DNA from 3 places in the Paenibacillus sp. BR2-3 genome. Region 1 is predicted to be linked to each of the others. Evidence: riboswitches for the same ligand, from Rfam matches in the RefSeq annotation. Region 1 holds a riboswitch; each other region holds the start of a gene.
What was found. Region 1 has a riboswitch for cobalamin ahead of PaeBR_RS01995 (anaerobic ribonucleoside triphosphate reductase). Riboswitches for the same ligand answer to the same signal wherever they lie in the genome.
Positions count from the first base shown of each region.

Region 1 (3,280 bases):
AGGTGCCACCTCAAGATCGTCCAGGAGCGACTGGGCCACTCCTCCATACAGATTACCCTGGACACTACTCTCATGTATTAACTGAACTGCAGGAGGCTGCACTACTTACATTAGGAGGTCAATCCTTGGTAAAAAAGACACTTCAACAGATTAAAGGTTTGCAATCCGCTTGCAGCAAAAAAAGAACACGGCCCCCGCATCACCGGAGAACCGCGCCATATCAACCTATTAAAGATGCTGGTGAAGGGAATTGAACCCCCGGCCTACGCATTACGAGTGCGTTGCTCTACCCCTGAGCTACACCAGCTTAAAAGATCACTTTTCTGTCAAACAAAAAATATTATACAAGGTTTAACTTAAAAAGCAATCCTTCACTTGCCCCCACCTGCCATTTGCCTATTCATACTAGTTCTCCAGCAGCTTGCGCTCCACGGATTCCAGTTTCCCCCGGCTGGTGGATGGTTTGTCGCGGCGGTCGTCGATTTTAACCGATGTGGAGACACGCTGTGCGCCGCCTGTGAATGGAGATTCATGCAGAGCTTCGACAGCGGCGAGAATACGCCCCAAAGGACCCTCGATAATTGTACCCATAGACGTAAGCTCATAGGTGATCCCTTCCACTGTCTCCAGCACACGCTGCATATCAGCGACGTAGCCACTGAGACTTGTGCTTCCTGTACCAATTGGAATGACCGATACTTCAGCAATAGCCACCGGATTACCTCCTTAAAAAGTTATGGAAAACCCAAACGATCTTTCCTTTATTGTAACAACTCCGCACTCTTCCGACAAATATCAGCCCAACATATGCATTGAAAAATTCCCGGTAGCCTGACTGCCTAGTACCAATTGCCCAGTCCCTGAGTTGAGTTTAATTATGGACTCTTTGTGGCATATTTGGGGAAGATTTATGAATCATTTTGGACGATGTTTGCTCCCGCTTGTGGATTACCTGTGGACTAGCTGTGGATGATTTGTGGAGTACTTGCAGGGAAGCCCCGTCCGGCGCGGGTTTGCTAAAAAAATGTTTACAAACACAATATCTTGGGTTATTTTTATGTAACGACAACAAAATATAGTGGAGACAGGCGCTTTGATCCTAAATTCGGACCCAAGCTTAATAGGGAAATGCGGTGAGAATCCGCTGCGGTCCCGCCACTGTTAACCGGATGTCCGCAGCTTGTACAAGCTATCGCGGACGCTCTCCTGACATGTGCCACTGTTGGACAATAAACGGTCCTTCGGGAAGGCGTCGGGAGAATGCCGGAAGCCAGGAGACCTGCCTGTTTCCGTCGACACCATCTATTACAATACCTGCGAGGAACAGGGAAGGTGTCCGAATGCGGCTTACATAGAGACTAACTGTAAATATCCGTGGGGATAGTTACGTTACGCATACGGGCATTTTCTGCCATCCGGCAGGAGATGCTTTTTTTATATCGAGAGGAGAACGGTACAATGACGTTGCTGGAGAAGCGGTACAACAGTGTGCATGATACTAAGGACGGTCTGCTGGAAGAAGTGATCAATCTGGGTCGGGATATCATCGACAGCCTGGACATGGATCTGCTGCGGGAAAATGCCAATTTGAACGGGGAGAGTTTCTCCGGTAAAATGAGCAAGTTCGGCAGTGAATACTCCAAGTGGTATGCCCGTAACTTTACGATGCCTCCACAGCTGGTACAAGCCATAGAAGACAACGTTGTATATGTCCACGATCTGGATCAATATGCCATTGGAACAACCAATTGTATTTTCATTCCGTTCGAAAGACTTCTGCGCGAAGGCTTCAACACCGGCAACGGCAGCGTCCGTCCTCCGAATTCCATCATGACGGCGATGGCGCTGGTAGCGATTATTTTTCAATCCCAGCAAAATGCCCAGTACGGCGGTGTATCCGCCAACAAGCTGGATTACGATCTTGCCCCTTATGTGGCAAAATCATTTGCCAAGCTATTCCGCAAGGGTCTCGCTTACTTCGAAGAAGGACAAGCTGATGAGCAGCTTGGCGAAGTCACCATGAGCCGGACGGATTTGGCAGAATTGTATCCAAGAGCCTTCCGCTATGCGCTTAAAGAAACAGAAAGTGAAACCCTGCAAGCCTCCGAGAGCATGATACATAACTTAAACACCATGTCCAGCCGGTCCGGGGGACAAATTCCTTTTACAAGCATCAACTACGGCACCTGCACCTCTCCGGAGGGTCAGCTGGTCATCAGCTCTTTGCTGACAGCTACCATGAACGGGCTGGGCAGCGGTGAAACACCAGTGTTCCCGATTCAGATTTTCAAATGCAAGCAGGGTGTGAACCAGCAGCAGGGCGACCCAAACTATGAGCTGTTCCTGAAAGCCGCCGAGTGCTCCGCCCGCAGACTGTATCCGAACTTCGCCAATCTGGACGCTCCGCTCAATATGCAGTACTATGATCCGGCGAATCCGGATACGGAATTTGCTACCATGGGCTGCCGCACCCGGGTGCTCGGCGACCGGTTCGGCCGGAACCATTGCTCCGGCAAAGGCAACCTGTCATTTAACACACTCAACCTTGTCCGGCTCGGCTTATCGCATGGCATAGCGACAGGCCGCCGCACCGCTGCCGACGAAGACAGCTTTTATGACGATCTGAATTATTATATGGAAATCGCTTTGGAAGGTCTCCTTCACCGTTTCCGTATCCAGGCTGCGCAAAAGGCAAAGGCTTCCGACTTCATGATGCGTGAAGGTGTCTGGGAAGGCGGCGAGCAGCTGGAGCCCGAAGCCAGTGTAGGTGAGCTGCTGAAGCACGGGAGTCTGTCGCTTGGTTTTATCGGTATGGCAGAATGCATGAAGGCGATGTATGGCAAACACCATGGCGAGGATATGGAAGTCCACAAGAAGGCGCTCGCTATCGTGCAGCATATGCGTGAGTACTGCGACCGGAAAAGTGAAGAGCTGAACCTCAACATTACCCTGTTCGCCACTCCGGCAGAAGGCTTGTCCGGCAAATTCACCAAGATCGACCGTAAGGTAATAGGCTCTATTCCGGGCATCACCGACCGTGAATATTATACGAACTCATTCCATATCCCGGTCTATTACAACCTGGCGGCTGCGCGGAAAATCAGCCTGGAGGCTCCTTTTCACGAGTTCTGCAATGCAGGCGCAATCTCTTATGTCGAGCTGAACGGCAATGCTCGCAGCAACCCATCCGCTTTTATCAAAATCATTAAGTATGCTCTGGAGCAGCAAGTCAGCTACTTCAGCATTAATCACCCGATTGACCGCTGCTCCGGCTGCGGTT
Region 1 covers NZ_CP126311.1:409,571-412,850, reverse strand. Annotated here, with positions in the region: gene PaeBR_RS02010 (hypothetical protein) at 1-85, shown strand, start outside; tRNA gene PaeBR_RS02005 (tRNA-Thr) at 236-307, opposite strand; gene PaeBR_RS02000 (MTH1187 family thiamine-binding protein) at 406-714, opposite strand; cobalamin riboswitch at 1,070-1,302, shown strand; gene PaeBR_RS01995 (anaerobic ribonucleoside triphosphate reductase) at 1,459-3,280, shown strand, end outside.

Region 2 (3,280 bases), 1.7 Mb from region 1:
ATATACGCTCTCCTTAACGGTCATTGGTTCGATAAAGGCAACATCGGCATAGATCACAGGCGGCTTAACACAACGGGAGCCATACGACTGAACCCAGCCGTTGCGGGTAAACAGGTATCCGTCCAGCTTTTCCCCGAAAAATTCCACCATATCGGTCCGTTCGAATTCTCCATGCACCAGCACATCCAGACCCAGGTTCTCCTGGAAGGTGATCGCATCCGCGATCTGCTGACGGATGAATCCGTCATAGCGCTCCTGATTCCATACTCCCTTCCGCCATTTCAGACGTGCCTGACGCACCTCCGGCGTCTGCGGGAAACTGCCGATTGTGGTAGTTGGAAGCAGCGGCAGCTGCCATTTCTGCTGCTGTACCTTCACTCGTTCAGCAAAAGGCAGACTGCGTCTATCCGGCAGGTCCGCAAGACTGCGAACTTGCTCCGCCACATCCTGACGACCGCGTTCCGGGAGGCTACGGAAGACAGAAAGGGCTTCCCGGCTGTCTTGAAGGGGAGATTCGATAGCAGCTCGATCTCCGCCAATCGCTAAGCCGATAAGACTTAGCTCTGCCAGCTTCTCCTCGGCGAAGGCCAGCGCATTCTTTACAACCGCCTTCAGCTTATCCTCTCCCTGAACGGTTACAGGCACATGAAGCAGACTGCAGGAAGGCTGCAGAATCAGACAGTCAAGCCCTACATGCACGTTCAGCCTCTCCACCAGCTTCAGCTTGGCATCCAGATCTGAACGCCAAATGTTTCGCCCGTCAACGATACCCGCGCCCAGCCATTTGTTCTCAGGCCAGCCAATGCGGGCAATCGATTCCAGATTCGCACCTCCATCATGGACAAAGTCCAGCCCGAGGCCATGCACCGGCAGTCGAAGCAGCGACTCAAGCGGTTCGGCCGCTTCGAAATACGTCTGCAGCATAATTTTCAGCCCCGGGACGGAGTCGGCAATGGTCTTATAAATGACCTCCAGCAGGCTGAGGTCTTCAACGTCTAGCCCTGTAACAATCGCAGGCTCATCAATCTGTACCCACGATACCCCTTCCTCCTCAAGCTCACGCAGCAGCTGTACATAAACCGGGAGGAAACGCTCGGCAATTGTGGCAATGTCGGAGGACGGAAATCCTTTGGACAGCTTCAGGAAGGTATAAAGGCCTATAATAACCGGCTTGCCATCAATTCCAGCCTCTGATTTGGCAAAACGATAGGCGGCTAAAAGTTTGTTCACCGTTAGATTCGGCTGCAGTTCGCCAATTTCGGGAACGATATAATGATAGTTTGTGTTGAACCATTTCGTCATTTCACAGGCTGTGGCCTTCGCATTACCGCGGGCCATGGCGAAATAAAGGTCCAGATCCACTTCTCCCCCGTTATATTCATAGCGCTCCGGGACGATACCGAACATAACAGCCATATCCAGCATATGGTCATAGAACGTGAAATCATTAACCGGAATTAGATCAATACCGGCCTCCTGCTGGGTATGCAAATGGGCAAGCTGTATCGAAGCCATTTCAGCCCGGAAGCTTTCTTCGTTAAGACGGCCAGACCAGAAGGCCTCAAGCGTTTTTTTCCATTCCCGGTTCTTTCCGATTCTCGGATATCCCAGGTTGCTTACTGTTACCTTATGCTTCATTTTGTACCTCTCCCTTTTAAATTCCTTTTTTTCAATCAAAATTGGAAGCAAAAAGGGCGTCTCTCCCTTAAAAAAGTCAAAGGGAAAGACGCCCATGATATGCTGATGGCTAGCGTCTAACACCTCCCTATCTCCCGTAGGTAAAGCAGTGCTGTCGAAACAGGCAGGTCTCCTGGCTAGCGGCGTCATCATTCCCGGCTGTCTTCCCGGCAGTAGTAATCTGCCAGTGACAATTGTTGCTGGGAACTCTTCCGTTACAGTGGCGGGACCGCGTCGGATTTAAACCGAACTTCCCTATTAAGCTCACCGAAATTACTAATCTTCCGGCAAGCACCTGTTTCCGTTATATAATTTTACATCGGGTATGAATATAACGTTCATCTTACTGTAAAACCAAGTAAACCACAAGAGATTATATGGAATTACTTTATAACAAATCCTTATATCTATTAGAAGAACACCAAATAGATGACTCCTGCCAGCACAATCCGGTATATGGCAAAAGGGAGCAGTTTGATTCTGTTAATCAGCTTCAGGAAAAAACGCATCGACAACAGCGCGAACAGGAAAGCACTGATAAAGCCGGCTATGAAAAAGGGCAGCGCATCCAGTGTAAAGTACTGCCAATTCTTGATCAGCGAGATCAGACTTGCACCGGCCATGATTGGCACCGCCATGATAAAGGTGAAATCTGCTGCTGCTCGATGGCTCATGCCCAGCAGGACACCACCGGATATGGTTGAACCCGACCGCGAGAACCCCGGCCACAGTGAAAAGCATTGGATGAAACCAACAGTCAGCGCCTGTCTATATGTAATTTGATCCACACTTTGTACCTTGATTTGTTTCGGTGCGAAAAAGTCTGCGGCGATCATGAATAAAGCACCTATGACCAAACCGATTAGAACCGTTGCGGTGGAGAACAAATACTCATCAATGTAGTCCTCGAACAGCATTCCAAGCACACCTGCCGGTAACAACCCTACGATAACCTGAGCCAGCTTGAGACGGCCTGTGGTCTCTACCTGAGGCTGACCCTCCGGTTCCACTTGAAGTTCCTTTCTGCCGAATCGTTTCAACCCGAGCAGGTCGATGAACCGGTTCCGGAAAATAATGACAACCGCCAGTATCGAGCCCAGCTGAATCACTACCTTAAAAGTATTGGCTGTATATTTTCCGAGAAATCCCTGTGACTTCAGCCACATATCATCCACAATAACCATGTGACCCGTGGAGGATACAGGAGCAAATTCAGTAAGTCCTTCGACAATACCGAGAATTATCGCTTTAATAATGGTTAGCAGTTCCATGCCCTTCCCCCTTTAAGTGAATCATCATATATAATGTAAACTCCGGCAGCTATTTCTGAAACTTACAAACGGATTGCATTGTTACAGGCCAAAAAAGCCGCCCACCGGCAGGCTCCGGTTGAGACGGCATCCTCAGCTATTTATTAAAGAAGCATAATCAAGACTTCCTGCTCCAATTTGCCGGTCCTTTATCTGCCATCCAGCAGGTTGCCGAGTCCGCCCAGAATGCTGCCTTCCTCTTTTCGGCCAGAATTCCCGGCTGCAGACAGAATGCGATCCGCCATCCGGCTGAAAGGCAGCGACTGCACCCATACCTTACCCGGTCCGCGGAG
Region 2 covers NZ_CP126311.1:2,073,117-2,076,396, reverse strand. Annotated here, with positions in the region: gene metE (5-methyltetrahydropteroyltriglutamate--homocysteine S-methyltransferase) at 1-1,638, opposite strand, end outside; cobalamin riboswitch at 1,783-1,991, opposite strand; gene PaeBR_RS09800 (undecaprenyl-diphosphate phosphatase) at 2,088-2,948, opposite strand; gene PaeBR_RS09795 (TIGR00266 family protein) at 3,137-3,280, opposite strand, start outside.
Region 2: it holds a riboswitch for cobalamin, as region 1 does, so the genes downstream of both, metE (5-methyltetrahydropteroyltriglutamate--homocysteine S-methyltransferase) here and PaeBR_RS01995 (anaerobic ribonucleoside triphosphate reductase) in region 1, are expected to answer to the same signal.

Region 3 (3,280 bases), 470 kb from region 1:
TCACCCGGCGGCATCTTATGTGGAATTTTTACGGACGAACGGAATGATTGCTGGTGTCGGTAACGGTATGTTTTTGCCCGATCAAACGATAAAAGTTAAACACCTGAATCTTTTGTTACAAAAGGTTACCGGCAAGGAATTCAACTTGGAGAAGACTGATCGTCTAACCGTATTTCAAGAGCTAGCCGATGGTTTGGGATTGGCAACTCAAGCGAAGATGCTGACAGACAAACAAACGAACACTTTGCTTGGAGATTATAAAGACCTGGCAGGCATAAGCCTTAGCGCGCTTAAAACTATCGCATTCCTGGTGCAGCAGGGAATTCTTGTTCCGAAAGAAGAAAATGGACTGCTTCGACCCAATGAGAAACTTACCAGGGCGGAGGCGGCTACGGTTATAGCCAAACTGATCCAAAAGGATTTAATTGCGATAAATAATACGGGCAACATGTGAATGTAACTATTAACACCTGATGCCATGGAAAGGGGACATCCCCTAGCCGAGGGAAAAGCTCCCCCCCCGTAATGGAGGCCACTGAAAAAGTCCCTCTTTAAGAAAAAAGGTACAGTTCCTCAAATTTTTGAGGGGCTGTGCCTTTTTTCTGTATAATTAAAGTACTAAACCAAGTAGGTTAGTCACCTTTGTGAACGGCAGTGGTAAAATCTCCAATAACGGCACTTGAAAATTCCCCATAAACAGCAGAGATTCTTCCTTACATCCAGTCCCGGAAATTTTCAGGAAGACCAGACGTATAGCAATGACAAAATAATAACCTTGTAAAGCCGCTTACTGGATTGGCAACAGCTTTTCTATAGACATACACGTGAATAATGGATATGCTTATGTATATTAAAATTAAATATTTTTCGGGAAAAAGGTGCGGGTCCCCAGCAGGGCCTGCTTAATAGGGAAGTCCGGTATAATCCGGCGCGGTCCCGCCACTGTAAATGCGGAGCGACTCTTGCATAGGCCACTGTTCACAAGAAAAGAACGGGAAGGCGAAGAGAAGCGTTGAGGCATAAGCCAGGAAACCTGCCTTTTTCGTAAAAGCTTCTATTCTTCGAGGGGTAAGAATTAGACGCATGCTTTTAGGGACTTGTGTTTCAGAGCTTCTGACACATGATCCTCTCACAGTTGTTCATCAGACCGCCCTTAAGGGGCGGTTTTTAGGTTGGGCTCTATTTCCCCTAAATTCACACACAGAAAGAGGTTAATTATGAAGCGGATTTTTTCATCAAAGCCCTTTGCGTTAGGCATGGCCTTATTGCTGGTCATTTCGGTTCTGGGTACATCTCTGGCTCCATCAGGAAAAGCATTTGCCGCGGAGCAGAATCAGACGGTTAAGGCAGCAACTGTATCTGAGGCTACTTATGCTGCAGCGGAGGCGATTCTCAGCCGTGGCATACAGTCAGACTGGCAGGCCATCGGATTGGCGCGGGGAGGCAGCAAGCTTCCTGATAGCTATAAAACGGCTCTGAAAACTGAAGTTCAGGCGCAAAAGGGTACATACACCAACGTCACGGACTATGCCCGCAAAGTGCTGGCCGCTACGGCTATCGGAATCGATGCCACGAATGTGGCGGGCTTTGATCTGGTAGAGAAGATTTACAATAATGCGAGAATGACCAATCAGGGCATAAACGGCCCTGTGTATAGTCTGCTGGCGTTGGATTCGGGTCATTACAGCGTTCCGGCCAGTGCCAAATGGACGCAGGATAAGCTCGTCAGTCAAATCCTTTCCAAGCAAAATACCGATGGAGGCTTCACACTCTCTACCGGGGCCAGCGATCCCGATGTTACGGCGATGACGTTGACGGCATTGTCAGCCCACCTGGATAAACCTGAAGTGAAGACTGCGGGCGAGCGTGCCATCACCTGGCTGTCCCAAAAGCAGCAGTCGAATGGAGGATACGGTGACAGCAGTGAAAGTGTAGCCCAGGTTATTATTGCTCTGACATCCAGTAACGTAGATCCTGCGGAAAAGCGTTTCACGAAGGATGCAGGTGATCTTATTGACAGACTGTTAAGCTTCCGTACCGCCGATGTTGGATTTGCCCACAAGATTTCCGGAAAATACGATGCTCTGGCGACCGAACAGGCTTTGCAGGCGCTTGTTGCCTACCAGTTGTTCGTAAAAGGGGAAGGCCGGTTTTATAATTTTCCGCAGCCTGTTAAACAGCCCCTTGCTGTTCAGGCTTCAGTTGTTATTGAAGGGCCGCAAGGCTTCATTGCAGAAGGCAAGGTTCAAGCCGTAAGCGCACTTGAAGCCCTCAATAAGCTGACCACCGACAAGAAAATCGTCCTTAAACTGACGAGCAGTGCATATGGCGATTACGTATCAGGAATCAAAGGGATTGAAGCCGGTCTGTACGGCGGCTATGACGGCTGGAATTATGCCGTATCGCGTGCCGGTGAGTGGATTTTCCCGAGTGTCGGGATGAGTGATTTTGTACTTCAGGCATCGGACCGTGTTGTGGTCTATTACGGGGGCAGCGGAACACAGCTTGTAGGTTCTGTCACCGTTACACCGGGTCAGCCAGCAGCAGGTAAATCGTTCGCCGTGAACGTCCAGAAGTCGTCTTTGGACTGGGAGAGCGGCAAAGTGGTAAGTGTCCCTGCCAGCGCTGTACAGGTCAAGATCGGTGCTGCTACGGTAACAACAGATGCTTACGGGACGGCGGCCTTCACTGCCGGAACGAAGGGCGGGATTCAGACTGTGACTGTGACCGGATATAGTGAGGGCAAGGCCCCAAGCGTAGCGCGGTATACACAGCGATTGTTGGTTTCTCCAGTTTTCGCTGACCAGAAGAATATATCTTCATGGGCTGACGCATCCGTTAAATATGCCATTGAAAAAGGTTTGATGGAGGGTGTAGGGGGCAGCAAGCTTACCTTCGCACCGAAAGAGTATATCACCCGCGCACAGTTAGCCGCATTGCTGTTGAGATTGACGGACAACTTACCGTCTTCGTCTTCCGCCGCTTCTTCATTCAAAGACGTGAAGACGAATGCGTGGTATTATGGATATGTTCTGAAGGCAAAGGAGCTTGGGATTATTGAAGGTGTAACAGAGTCTGCCTTTAAGCCGGACGGACTTGTAACCCGCCAGGATATGGCCGTGATGATCGCCAGAGCGTTCAAGCTGCAGAATACATCCACGGCACAGAAGTTCAAGGATAAGGGTACGATCAGCAGTTACGCGCTATCATCAGTAAATATGGTTACGGATAAAGGGTATATGACCAGCTTTAACGGGGCATTTAATCCTTCCGCTTCCGT
Region 3 covers NZ_CP126311.1:883,767-887,046, forward strand. Annotated here, with positions in the region: gene PaeBR_RS04210 (multicopper oxidase domain-containing protein) at 1-454, shown strand, start outside; cobalamin riboswitch at 860-1,056, shown strand; gene PaeBR_RS04215 (S-layer homology domain-containing protein) at 1,218-3,280, shown strand, end outside.
Region 3: it holds a riboswitch for cobalamin, as region 1 does, so the genes downstream of both, PaeBR_RS04215 (S-layer homology domain-containing protein) here and PaeBR_RS01995 (anaerobic ribonucleoside triphosphate reductase) in region 1, are expected to answer to the same signal.